DNA from 2 places in the Lactobacillus sp. ESL0700 genome. Region 1 is predicted to be linked to the other one. Evidence: riboswitches for the same ligand, from Rfam matches in the RefSeq annotation. Region 1 holds a riboswitch; the other holds the start of a gene.
What was found. Region 1 has a riboswitch for lysine ahead of lysA (diaminopimelate decarboxylase). Riboswitches for the same ligand answer to the same signal wherever they lie in the genome.

Region 1 (6,829 bases):
CTTAAAATAGGCCAATTTTGCCGTTGTTGACAACTCGAAGTCACCAAAAATCGGCTTTAGTTGCCCTAACAGAGTTTTAAGCAAGGTAGTCTTCCCGATTCCGTTAAAACCGGTGATGGCCACTTTTTCATTGCCGCCAACTGAAAAGTTAAATGCCTCTTTAACAAGAGCGTGGTCATAACCGATTACCAAGTCTTGCGTCTGCAGCAATAAGTTAGAAGCCGTTGCAACGTAAGGAAATTCAAACCGCGCACGCCGATTAGACTTTGGTGGTGTCAGAACATCCATGTGAGCTAACTGGCGTTCACGTGACTTGGCACTCTTGGAACGTGTTCCCGCCTTATTCTTGCGAATATAGGCTTCAGTTTTGGCAATTTTGCGCTGCTGATTAGCATAAGCCTTAAGATAAGTCTCACGGTTAGCTTCTTTTTGGCGCATTGCTTGCTTCAAAGTTCCCGTATAGCGCGTGATTGTGCCGACATCAACATCAATAATGCAGTTGGTAATTCGACCTAAAAAGTCGTAATCGTGGCTGACAACAATAAACGCACCTGCAAAGTCATTCAGATAATCAACTAGCCAGTCAATATGCGATACATCAAGATAGTTAGTCGGCTCATCCAGCAGCAAGACATCAGGGTTTTGTAATAATAATTTCGCCAGAATAATTTTCGAACGTTGCCCACCGGAAAGTTGAGCCACATCATGATCGTAGCCTAATTCTGCCAAGCCCAGCCCCGACGCAACACGTTCGATTTCCGTATCAATGCCATAAAAATTATTTTCTTCTAAATAAGTCTGAATTTTACCAGCCTTTTCAAGTAATTCGTCAGCGCCATTCTCGGCATATTTAGCATAAAGCTCATTTAATTCTTGTTCTTTTTGATATAGCGGCGCAAATGCCGTGCGCAGAAAGCCGCGGATAGTCTCACCCGGTGTTAATTTGGCATACTGATCAAGGTAGCCAACATCAACCTTGTTCTGCCACTTAACCTGCCCTTCGTCCGGCAGCATTTCTCCCGTTAAAATCTTAATTAAGGTTGATTTACCAACCCCATTTTGTCCCGTGACCCCCATGTGATCCTCTTTATTAAGGACAAAATTCGCATTCTCGTACAAGGTTTTATCAACAAAACTTTGGCCCAGATTTTTAACCGTTAGTAAACTCATCGTCCATCCCTTTCGAACTAAAACAACTCGCTCTAGTATATAATAAAGTCGCACTTTTGGCTCAAACAAGAAGCTGACTGCCACAAATTTTGCCAACAATCTGAAAATAAATAGCAATAATTACGCGGCGATTGCCCATTAATCATTATGCCACTTCATAATAATTAATATTTTTACAATTAGTATTGAATTTCACAATGAATTATGCTTTAATTAGTTATATCAAGAGAAGTAGAAATACTAATTATACTATTTTAAAATCTAATAATTTATCAATCTTATAAAATGACTCAATATGTAAGTGGTTGTAGTCAACATCTTGATATTACTAGGTTTATCACCTGCTAGATTAAACACCTAGCAGGATTGAGCAAGATAATATGCTCTATTCATTAAATCACTTACAGAAGCATGCTAGGTTTCGAGCCTAGCATGTTTTCTTTTATAAATAATTCACTAATTTCAAAAAGGCCGCTGGAATCTTTAAATTCTAGTGGCCTTTTTATTGATGCCCAAGTTATTAAAACAGAGAGCACTGCTTCTTAACGATTATTTTTTGAAAGTAGACACAAACTTTAAATAAGCTTCCTGCTCGCCAGTTGCGGCAATCTTAATCTGATCATGCGCAAATTCCGCTTCATGCAAGCATTCTTCGGGTAAAAATATCTGGTGGGTCACGGTCGCATTGCCAATTAGCTCGATCCAGTAATTATTAGCGTCAGAGTGGATTTTCGTCTGTACCAATCCCCCAGGATTATAAACCGTCAACAGTTCATCCGCCGCAACCTGCTCCGGATAAGTTAAGTGACCGGCTAAACTGGTCGCCGACATTCCCGTCCCACAAGCATTGGTAAAGCCAACGCCGCGCTCATAAGTCTCCACAAATAATTGATTAGGTGCCAAAATTTGGGCAAAGCTGACGTTCACCCCATCTGGAAAATACGAATTAGGTTGATTTAATTGCTGGCCCAACTGCTGCAGCGTGTCGTGAGATGCATGAATATCATCGACAAAACTGATTAAGTGCGGATTAGGAACTGCCAGCGCCGTGAACTTCAGCTTAGCAGCCAGCGCCGGAATCGGTTGGTTAATAATTTTGGTTAAGGACAAATTATGCCAACCAACATCACTGGCCGCAAACGACACTGGCGCAATTTCAACGCTAAATGCTGGCACATTAGGGGCTAAGTCGGGATATTGCTGCACATGCAAATTCGCAGCAGCTGTCTGCACCAAAAACTTACGCTTGTGCAGTTTACCAGCTAAATATCTGGCAACCGTGCGCAAACCGTTGCCACACATTAATGCTTGTGATCCATCCTTGTTAAAAATACGCATTTGGGCGACAGCTGTCTGGTTAGTTGCCGGTTCGACAACTAATAAACCGTCGCTGCCGCCAAGCAATCCTGCTTTGGCATCCGTTATTTTAACAGCCAGGTGCTCTAATTCAGGCGTTGTTAGTGGCTGCGCGAGTTTTGTTTGGTCTAGCAAAAAGAAGCTGTTTTGTGACCCATGAACTTTTTCTATATTAATCATCATTCTGCTACTTTCTGTGTGAAAAAATTGTTGTAAATTTGTCTAACAGCTGCCGGAGCATCCTTGCGTTTAGTTCCCAGCATAATTGAAATTCGCGATGCCCCTTGGTTGATCATGTGAACACCAATATTTTGGGCTGCGAGTGGCTCAATAATTTTGGCCATCACGCCAACTTTATTTCGCATTCCCTCGCCAACCACCATGATAATGGCATAATCATCAATCCACTCCAAGCTATCCGGTTGCAATTCCGTCCGAATCTCCTGACACATCTTTTCGCGAACGCCGGCAGTAAACTGGCGGTTATCAAAAATCACGGTCAGGTCATCAATTCCTGACGGCATATGCTCGTATGAAATGTGATATTTATAAAAAATTTGCAGCAACTTCAGGGTAAACCCCACCTCTTTATTTAACAAATATCGGTGCAAGTAAAGTGCCGAAAAGTGCGTTGCAGTTGCCACCCCTGTGATTACGTTGGCTGGTTGAAAGTCCTTTGCCGGAACAATCATCGTTCCCTTAAGACGAGGATGATTAGTATTTTTAACATTAATCGGAATGTTAGCCGCAATTGCCGGCAAAATCGCTTCATCATGAAAAACAGAAAAGCCTGCGTACGACAGTTCTCGCATTTCACGATAAGTCATTTTGCTAATTGCTCTTGGATGGGCAACGATTGCCGGATTAGCCGCATAAATCGCGTCAACGTCAGTAAAGTTTTCGTACACATCCGCATGAAAACCGCGGGCTAAAGCAGCACCAGTAATATCCGAGCCGCCACGAGAAAACGTGGCAATTTGCTTTTGCTTGGTTAAGCCATAAAAGCCCGGCACAATTAGGTAACCAGCTGGCAAATGATATTGCGCTAAATTGTCATAAGTGTCCGGTAAAATCATGGCCGCCTGGGGATTATCTGTCACTTCAATTCCTAATTCTCCACTACCAGCGAAATGTGCATTTAAGTTTAATTTTTGTAATATTAGCGTTAATAAGTGTGCATTTAAAATCTCGCCATGTGCTTTAAAAGTTGCCAATAAATAATCATCAGTTTGGTATTCTTTTTTTGGTAAGTCCAATAAGATTTGCTTCAACCTTGTCATTTTTTCACTTGGTACGGAAAAATGATTACCAATTGCGGCATAACGTTGCCAAATTTGTTCCTGAATAGCAGACAAGTCTTGATGAGCCAGCGTTCTATGCGCGTATTCTATTAGTAAATCTGTTATTTTATAATCATTTTCATCCCGTTTACCAGGCGCCGAAGTCACAATAACTTTGCGCTCTGGATCCGCGGTAATAATCTTAATAATTTTCTCAAAATGTGGGCCATCTGCTAATGAACTGCCGCCAAACTTAACTACTTTCATTTTTTGGTCTAATCCTTTTTTATAAAAACTACTGGTAAATTTTTGAAAGATTAGTTGCAATTCTAGCATTTATTTTTTAATCTGCAAGAAAAATATTTTTGGGATTATAAACTGGTTTGATTTTTTAATTAAAATTATTGACAGGTTTCTAAAAATAATATAATATTTAAGCAATCGAAGAGGTCGCGGTGACCATTAGTAAATTAGCTGAGTTTTGCTAAAACTATGAAGCTAATTGAAAGGGGAAACTGCCGAAGCATTAATTCCTAAGCAAGAATTAATAGCTGGGCCATGATTGAACAAATCATGGACTGTCGTAGAAAATCTACGGAGCGCTTCCGACAATTTGATACCAGATATTAATTCAGGTTCTTTTGTTTCAGCGCAAACAAAAGAACCTTTTTTGTTAGCTAATTTGGGAGGAATCAACTTGGTTAACGTTAACTCACAAGGACACTTATCAATTGGCAACTGCGATGCACTTGAGCTCGCTAAGGACTTCGGTACGCCACTTTATGTCTACGATGTCAGCATGATTAGGCAGCAATTACGACAATTTCACAAGGCTTTTGACAAAACCGGCGTCAAATACGCCATCAGTTATGCCAGCAAAGCCTTTGCCATCAGGGCAATTGACCAAGTTATCGCACAAGAAAACGGACATTTGGACGTTGTTTCAGCGGGCGAATTAATGACTGCCGTTCAGGCTGGATTCCCGATGGAACACGTTAGCTTTCACGGCAACAACAAGTCCCTTGCGGAACTGCAGTTAGCCCTCGACAATCATGTTGGCACAATCATCGTTGATAACTTTTACGAATTAGAATTGTTAAACAAGTTGCTGCCCCAGCAAAAGCAGCCGGTTAACATCATGTTGCGCATTGCGCCCGGCATTTCGGCGCATACTCACCGCTACATTCAAACCGGTCAGGTCGACAGCAAATTCGGCTTTGACGTTCAATCAGGTCAGGCAGAACAGGCGCTAAAACAGGTATTACAAAATCCTAAACTCAACTTGCGCGGCTATCACGCTCATATCGGCTCCCAAATCATGGCAGTTGCGGGCTTTACGGCTCTAGTACAAAGAATGGTTCAGCTAGCAGCCACTTGGCAGGAAAAATTCCATTATCAGCCACAGGTTTTAAATTTTGGCGGCGGTTTTGGCATCAAATACACCAACGCCGACCACCCATTAACCCCGCAAGAGTTTGTTCACGACATGATCCAAACGCTGAAAAAAGAAATCGCCCAAACTAACTTGGCTCTGCCCGAGGTTTGGCTAGAGCCCGGGCGCTCGATTGTTGGTGAGGCTGGCTACAGCCTCTATACAATCGGTGCGCGCAAAACTATTCCCGGTATTCGCACTTATCTTAGCGTTGACGGTGGCATGGGCGACAACATTCGTCCCGCCCTTTACCAAGCCGAATATCAGGCAGTCTTAGCTGCTAGACCAGAGGCAGCGCCAACAGAAACCGTGACAATCGCTGGGCGCTATTGTGAGTCCGGCGACATTTTGGTCAAAGATCAGCCGCTACCTGAAAGTGCACCTGGCGACATTTTGGCAGTGCTTGCAACAGGGGCTTACGGCTACTCGATGGCTTCTAACTACAATCGTGTAGGTCGTCCAGCCGTTGTCTTTGCGGAAAACGGCCATGCCAAACTCGTCGTCAAACGCGAGTCAATTGCGGATTTAACCAGCCTAGACCTAAATTATCTTTAAGTAACATGAGGAAAAACAATGAAGCAAACTGCACAAGAAATTATTGATTTGATTAGCAATTCACCCAAAAAGACCCCGGTTAAGGTTTACGTCCAGGGAAATTTAACTAACCTAGCTGTTCCCGAAAGCATTCAGGCCTTTTTAGACGACAAAATTGGCATTCTATTTGGTGACTGGGCCGAGATTGAACCATTTTTAACTAAAAATAAAGCGCAAATTGCTCACTATCGCCTTGAAAACGATGCTCGTAACTCCGCCGTGCCGCTACTCGACTACACCAAGATTAACGCCCGCATTGAACCCGGTGCGATTATTCGCGACCACGTCAAAATCGGCAAGCAAGCCGTAATTATGATGGGGGCGGTGATTAATATCGGAGCAGAAATCGGAGCTAACACGATGATTGATATGGGAACGGTGATTGGCGGTCGGGCAATTATTGGGCAAAATGTCCACGTCGGCGCTAACGCAGTTGTTGCTGGCGTAATTGAACCAGCATCGGCCGAGCCCGTCAGAATTGGCGACAATGTTCTAGTTGGCGCTGGGGCCACGATACTTGAAGGCATCCAAATTGGCACTGGGGCCGTAATTGGTGCTGGGGCTGTGGTGACCAAGGATGTTGCTCCTAATACCGTCGTTATCGGCATCCCAGCCAAAGTAATTAAGCAAGTTGACGACCAGACTAAGAGTAAAACTGGTCTGGAAACTAGCTTGCGAAAGCTGTGACTGCATGACCCAATTTAATGAACAAAATTTAATTAAAATTAGACGTCAATTACACCAAATTCCCGAATTGGCGCTAAAAGAAACGGCAACCCAAAAATTATTACTACAATTAATTGGTGAATTACCGCAGCAGTTTTTAACAATTAAAACTTTCCCGCAATTGCCAACTGCAATCATGGTTTTGGTTAAAGGAAAAAACGCCCAAAAAACAATCGGTTACCGCGCAGACATTGACGGCCTGCCTGTTACTGAACAAAACGACTTGCCTTATCAGTCCCAACATCCCGGCATCATGCACGCTTGCGGTCAC
Region 2 (6,829 bases), 380 kb from region 1:
CTTTAAGGGTGCTAAATTAACCTCACAACAAGGTACATTTCACTATAAATTAATTAACCAATTGCCTGGAGTTAAGAAGGAACCAGCTATGAGTGACTTCTCTGCAATGCGGCAAAGTCTAGTTTCTGGGACAATCGACGGCTATATCGCCGACTCAACTGAAGCCATTTCGTTCAAAATGGTTGATCCAGACATTAAGGCAGTAAAACTTAATCCAATGCATGGCTTCCATGTGACCAAGGAACAAATGGTTTCTTCAATTGGTGTTGCCAAGTCTAATCCCCAGCTGCTTAAAGATGTCAACCAAATCTTAGCAGGGATTTCTACTAAAAAGCGCCAAGAATTAATGACAGCAGCTATTAAAGAACAACCTAAGACCACTTCGAAGAAGGGTAAAAATGGTAAGCCAGAGCCGTGGCTCATCTCCATGCTCAAGCAGTACGGCGGCATGATTATGAGCGGGATTGGCATGACCTTATTACTAGCTGCTGTCGGAACAGTTGCAGGTTTTCTAATCGGCTTAGTCGTCGGAATTATCCGCACAATTCCTGAGCCCACTACTCGCGGCAAGCGTTGGGGCTTGAAATTTATTAATTGGCTCCTGTCAGTTTATATCGAAGTCTTTCGGGGCACGCCAATGATGGTTCAGGCGGCCGTAATTTACTATGGGATTGCGCAATTCTGGCATCTTAACATTGACAGAACTGCCGCTGCTTTAATCATTGTTTCGATTAATACCGGTGCATATTTGGCCGAAATCATCCGCGGCGGGATTATTTCCACTCCCGATGGTCAATTCGAGGCAGCCAGTGCACTGGGAATGACTCACAGCCAAAGAATGTGGCACATTATTCTGCCGCAGGCAATCAGAAATTGCCTCCCTTCAATTACCAACGAGTTCATTGTAAACATCAAGGATACTTCAGTTTTGAGCATTATTTCTGTTTCCGAATTATTCTTCGTTGGTTCCACAATTGCCAGTCAAAGTTTCAAGTTCTTCCCAACCTACCTGACAATTTCCGCAATTTACCTGATTTTAACCTTTACTATCACACGGATTTTCAACTTGATTGAAAAACACCTCGATGGCAATCAAAATTACAATTTAATGGCCAACCAGATTCAAGTTGGTACACAAGACAAATAATTATTTAATTGATAGGAATTACTATGGATAGACAAAGACAAATTAAGTTATTACAGGATTTAATCCAAATAGAAACCATTGACGACCACGAAAAAAAGGTTGTTGACTACGTTGCACAGTTATTCGCGCCCTTTGGTGATCGCGTTCGCATTACACGTGTTCCCTACCAGGGTGATCGCGAAAGTGCGGTTATCTCAATTGGCCCCACTGACGGCAATTTTAAGCTCGGCTTTTCCGGTCACATGGACGTGGTTAACCTTGGTAATCGTGCAGCTTGGCGCGATGATCCGTTTTCTGGTAAATTGTACGACCATGACACCAAAATGTACGGCCGCGGCACGACAGATATGAAAAGCGGCTTAGCGGGGATGATTGGCACGCTGATCACCTTACTTGAAGATAATGTGCCTTTAACAGGGGAATTGCGTTTATTAATGTCTGTCGGCGAAGAAACTGGACAATGGGGCGCTGAAGAATTAACCAAGGAAGGTTTTATTGATGATTTAGACGTTATTGTCATTGGTGAGGACTCCAACCTTGATATTTCTTATTCCAATAATGGCGACATTGATTACACCGTCACCTCTTACGGCAAAGTCGCCCACTCTGCGCAATTAAATGTTCTCAACGCTATTGATAACATGACCGATTTTATCCAATTAGCCAACCAAAAATTACGGCACTTGCCACTAGTCCATGAAAAGCTAGGTCCTGTTCTGCACAACATCACGATGATCTCCGGCGGTGACCAAGTTAACAGTATGCCTGACAAAATTGTTGCCCGCGGCAATATTCGCATTAACCCGTTCTACACAGTCAAAGACATTCAAACGATTCTGGAAGATGTAATCAATGAAGTTAATCAGATGCCGCAGCACCATTTTGAATTGCAATATGATTATTTAGGCGAAGCCGTTTCTGGTGATGAAAACAATGAGTACGTGCAAGCGGCTCAGGAATTACTCGCCGCCGTTTTAGAGCGACCAGTTAATTTGGTAACCGAATCAGGTACCACTGATGCTTCTAAGTTTGTCAATAGCCCAACACCGCCAACGATGTTTAGCATTGGGCCGGGCAATGACAGCTGCCACCAAATTGACGAGTACGTTGACATTCCTGATTACTTAGCAGCATGCAAGTTTTATCTGAAATTTGCCCAAAAATATTTAACAGAATAATTTTAAACATAAAAAAGCACCGTTCTCGATTAAGGAGAATGGTGTTTTTTAATAGCTACTTAATTAAACTTCCGTCTCATCTCAATAAAAGGATAAACGGAGTTATTTGTTTCCTGCTGGTGCTTTTTAACTGGGATAAAGCCTAAGTGCTGGTAGACTTTTTGCGCACGCACGTTAAATTCGGCAACATCTAAAATAAGCTCTGTTATTGCAAACTTACTTGTTACAAAAGCTAATATTTGTCGTAGAAATTCCTGCCCTTTTCCTTGTCCAGTTAAATTTGGCTTCATTCCCAGCCCTAATTCATAGACACCCTGATTTTTATCTGCTGATTCAATCACAAAAAAGCCAATTAGCTTATTATCATTAAGTACCTGATAATAATTATTTTGCCGCAGTTTTGGCGTGACCAATTCCTCATAATCTTCTGGATCAGCAGTCATATCATAAAAAGCATACTGCCCGTCATAGTGCCATTGATCAGCGATTTCCACTGCATTTTTTTGCGTTAACTGCATAATTTCATAAGTCATATTATCTAGCCCAGTGTCCTTTCTTTAATCGTCTTAGTTTATATATAAATATTACAAAATTGTACTTACGCATTCAACTTTTCCCATTATCTATAAATAAATAGTTGACAAAGCAATCTTTTTAGCCTATGCTTTTAGTCAAGTTAAATAATTTCCAATGCAATAGAGGTCGCGATAACCACGAATTCAGTCGGAGCTGGCAAAGAGCTAAGATGGCTGATGTAAGGATTACCGCCGAAACGAAGATAATACTTGTCCGATTATTTTTGTTGGGACGCAGAAGCAGATTCTGCGGACTGTCCCGGTTTCCCCGGGGAGCGCTATATGATTTGTCTAAATATGATCAATTATAACCTCGTTGTCTTGAAAGACGATGAGGTTTTTATTTACGCTTTTTATTGTGTTGGCTTTATTTGAAACATTTTTGGAGGTTTTAAAATGAAGTCAAAAAACAAATGGTTATCTGCATTCATTGCCGTCTTGCTCAGTTTAACAATTGGATTTAGTTTCAATTATCGTCAAGCTGCAGCCAAAGACAACGATGTTCTAAAAGTCGCAATGGAAGCTAACTACCAGCCATACAACTGGACTCAAACTAACAACGCTAATGGCGCTGTTCCAATTGATGGCTCGCACACTTTTGCCAATGGTTACGATGTCAAAATCGCTAAAATCATCGGGCAAAAATTGCACCGCAAGGTAGTTGTAGTTAAGACGGAATGGGATGGGCTATTACCCGCTTTAACTAGTGGCAAGGCTGATTTAATCATCGCCGGAATGAGCCCAACTGCCGAACGTGAAAAAGCAATCAACTTTTCTAATCCTTATCGTCGAAGCACATTCGTTGTCATCACTAAGGTTGGCAGCAAGTACGCTACTGCCAAAAAGCTGTCTGACTTTAAGGGCGCTAAATTAACTGCTCAACAAGGAACTTTCCACTACCAATTAATTAAGCAATTAACTGGCGCTAAACGTCAACCTGCCATGCGTGACTTCGCAGCCATGCGGCAAAGTTTAATTTCAGGCACAATTGACGGTTACGTAGCCGAAGATACTGAAGCAACTTCATTTAAGTTGGTTGACCCAGATATTAAAGCTATTCCCGTCAGCAAAATGGCCGGCTTTCACGCCACTAAGGAAGAATCGGTTACTTCAATTGGGATTGCTAAGCCTAACAAGCAGCTGCTCAAGCAAGTTAACCAAGTTTTAGCAACAATTTCTAATGCTCAACGAGTTAAGTTAATGAACACTGCTGTTAAGCAACAACCAAAGACCGATAATTCTAAGAGTAAAACAGGAAAACCAGAGAACTGGTTTGTTTCCATGTGGAAGCAATACGGCGGCATGATTATTAGTGGTATCGGGATGACGCTGTTATTAGCATCAGTTGGTACCATTGCCGGATTCTTCATCGGTTTAGTTGTTGGTATCATTCGGACAATCCCTACCCCAACTACTCGCGGTAAGCGTTGGGGCTTGAAGTTCATCGACTGGCTGTTATCGGTTTATATCGAAATCTTCCGGGGCACACCAATGATGGTTCAAGCAGCCGTAATCTACTACGGTATCGCGCAATTCTGGCACCTTAACATCGACAGAACTGCAGCCGCATTAGTCATTGTTTCCATTAATACTGGTGCATACTTAGCCGAAATCATCCGCGGCGGGATTATCTCAACGCCAGAAGGACAATTTGAAGCTGCAAGTGCACTGGGGATGACCCATAATCAAAGAATGTGGCACATTATCTTGCCGCAAGCTATTAGAAACTGTCTGCCATCAATCACTAACGAATTTATCGTTAACATCAAGGATACTTCAGTTTTAAGTATCATTTCTGTTTCTGAATTGTTCTTCGTTGGGACCACGATTGCTAGTCAAACGTTTAAGTTCTTCCCAACTTACCTAACAATTTCTGTAATCTACCTAGTTCTGACCTTTACAATTACTAGAATTTTCAACTTAATTGAAAAGCACCTGGAAGGTAGTAAAAACTATAATTTGATGGCCAATCAAGTTCAAGTCGGCCCAACTGAAAAGACGGAGGTTAACAAATAATGACGCAAACAAGCGATACGATTTTAAGTTTAAAGCACATTCAAAAGTCTTTTGGTAATCACCAAGTATTAAAGGATATTTCTTTTAATATCAATAAAGGTGAAATCGCTACAATTATTGGTCCCTCTGGTGGTGGTAAATCAACCACCTTGCGCTGCATCAACATGCTGGAAGAACCTTCAGCTGGTGAGATTGACTTCCACGGCAAAAATGTTCTAGCACCCGGCTACAACCGGAATATCTACCGGGCTAAAGTCGGCATGGTTTTCCAACAATTTGACTTATTTGAAAACAAAGACGTCCTAGCCAACTGTATGGTTGGTCAAGAGCTGGTCTTGAAGCGTTCCAAAGAAGAAGCGCGCAAAGTTGCCATCAGCAACCTTAAAAAAGTCGGCATGGCAGAATACATCAACGCTCGTCCTAAGCAATTATCTGGTGGGCAGCAACAACGGGTCGCAATCGCCCGTGCGATTTCAATGGACCCAGAGATTTTATTATTCGATGAGCCAACTAGTGCCCTTGATCCAGAAATGGTCGGCGAAGTACTTAGCGTTATGAAGGACTTAGCCACTACCGGATTAACAATGATTATTGTTACTCACGAAATGGCATTTGCCCGCGACGTTTCCGATCAAGTCTTCTTCATCAGTGATGGCGTAATTACCGAGCAAGGCAGCCCTGACCAATTACTAAACCATCCACAAAACGAAAAAACAGTGAAGTTCTTACGTAACTTCCAAAATAATTAAAAATAATCATCAAAAGAACCAACTTACTAACAAGTCGGTTCTTTTTAACTGCAATAATTATCGCCCTATTTAGCTTCTTTACAATGCCTCATCAAAGAATTATGCTAACTATAATCAAAATTAAAATATGAGGATAAATTATGAAAAAGAGAAATTATCATTTTTCAGCAAAAATTATTGCTGGACTAGCCTTAATAATCATTGGCTATCAATCTACTCAACAAATCACGGCTGCTGATGAATTAAGTATTGCTGACGAAATCAGTGCTGCCAATCCCGTGGCGCAAAAGCCAGGTCAGGAAGTTACTATTCCTACAAATACAAACTTAACTGGCGACACCACATATGCCAAATTAAGCATCGCTAACTGGCAATCAATGCCGAACGGTACAGAATTATCATGGTCTCGAAAGCCCTCCACTTTATATAACGGCTTAAGTCAAGGCACCATAACAGTAACTTTGCCAGATGGGACAACCAAGTCTGTTAGCGTTACTGTTAACATTGCCGGCACAAAACAAGTTAAGCTGCATCGCGACAGCTACCTTTACGATAAAAAAGGCAGACAAATTAACGATTTGCAGCTTAAAAAGGGCTCGATTGCTAATGTACTTCAGACGAAAAAGATCAATGGCCATAATTACTATGAGCTTGATGATAACCACTTTTTGCCTGTTACTCCTCTTAAAAAGGTTACTAAGCAAATTAAAATTACTAAATCTTACAAGCGCGTGATGCACAGCACATATCTCTACGATGAAAAGGGGCATCGCACAAACGGGTTAATTTTAAAAGCCGGTTCCCGCGTTAAAATTCACAAAATCGCTGAAGACAACAACATTCACATTGCAGCAGGCCGCTTCTTTTATTTAATTGGAAAAAAACTCTACGTTCCTGTTCGCAACGTTACTGGTTTAGAAACCGAATGGCAAGATAAGGCCATTCCCGTTTATAATTATCATGGTAAACGAGTGGGCCAGATTAAGGCACACACGCCCTACCACACATACGGTGATTCCATTCAAGTCAGAGGTAAGTCTTATTACATCGTCGGCAAAGGAAAACTAATTAAAAACTCTATCCAAAGATAATCCTTGAGGCATAATAATGAAATTAATCAAAAAATTAACCATAGTACTGACCGCTTTACTTTGCATTAGTCCA

Region 2: linked by a shared signal. The riboswitch ahead of OZX63_RS00470 (ABC transporter substrate-binding protein/permease) and the one ahead of lysA (diaminopimelate decarboxylase) in region 1 are both predicted to bind lysine.

The regions. Positions count from the first base shown of each region.
Region 1 is NZ_CP113930.1:1,690,004-1,696,832, forward strand. It holds gene OZX63_RS08115 (ABC-F family ATP-binding cassette domain-containing protein) at 1-1,170, opposite strand, end outside; gene dapF (diaminopimelate epimerase) at 1,720-2,706, opposite strand; gene OZX63_RS08125 (aspartate kinase) at 2,706-4,073, opposite strand; lysine riboswitch at 4,243-4,419, shown strand; gene lysA (diaminopimelate decarboxylase) at 4,504-5,793, shown strand; gene dapD (2,3,4,5-tetrahydropyridine-2,6-dicarboxylate N-acetyltransferase) at 5,812-6,519, shown strand; gene OZX63_RS08140 (N-acetyldiaminopimelate deacetylase) at 6,524-6,829, shown strand, end outside.
Region 2 is NZ_CP113930.1:89,754-96,582, reverse strand. It holds gene OZX63_RS00485 (ABC transporter substrate-binding protein/permease) at 1-1,147, shown strand, start outside; gene OZX63_RS00480 (ArgE/DapE family deacylase) at 1,171-2,325, shown strand; gene OZX63_RS00475 (GNAT family N-acetyltransferase) at 2,385-2,858, opposite strand; lysine riboswitch at 3,014-3,189, shown strand; gene OZX63_RS00470 (ABC transporter substrate-binding protein/permease) at 3,297-4,916, shown strand; gene OZX63_RS00465 (amino acid ABC transporter ATP-binding protein) at 4,916-5,665, shown strand; gene OZX63_RS00460 (SLAP domain-containing protein) at 5,806-6,756, shown strand; gene OZX63_RS00455 (SLAP domain-containing protein) at 6,773-6,829, shown strand, end outside.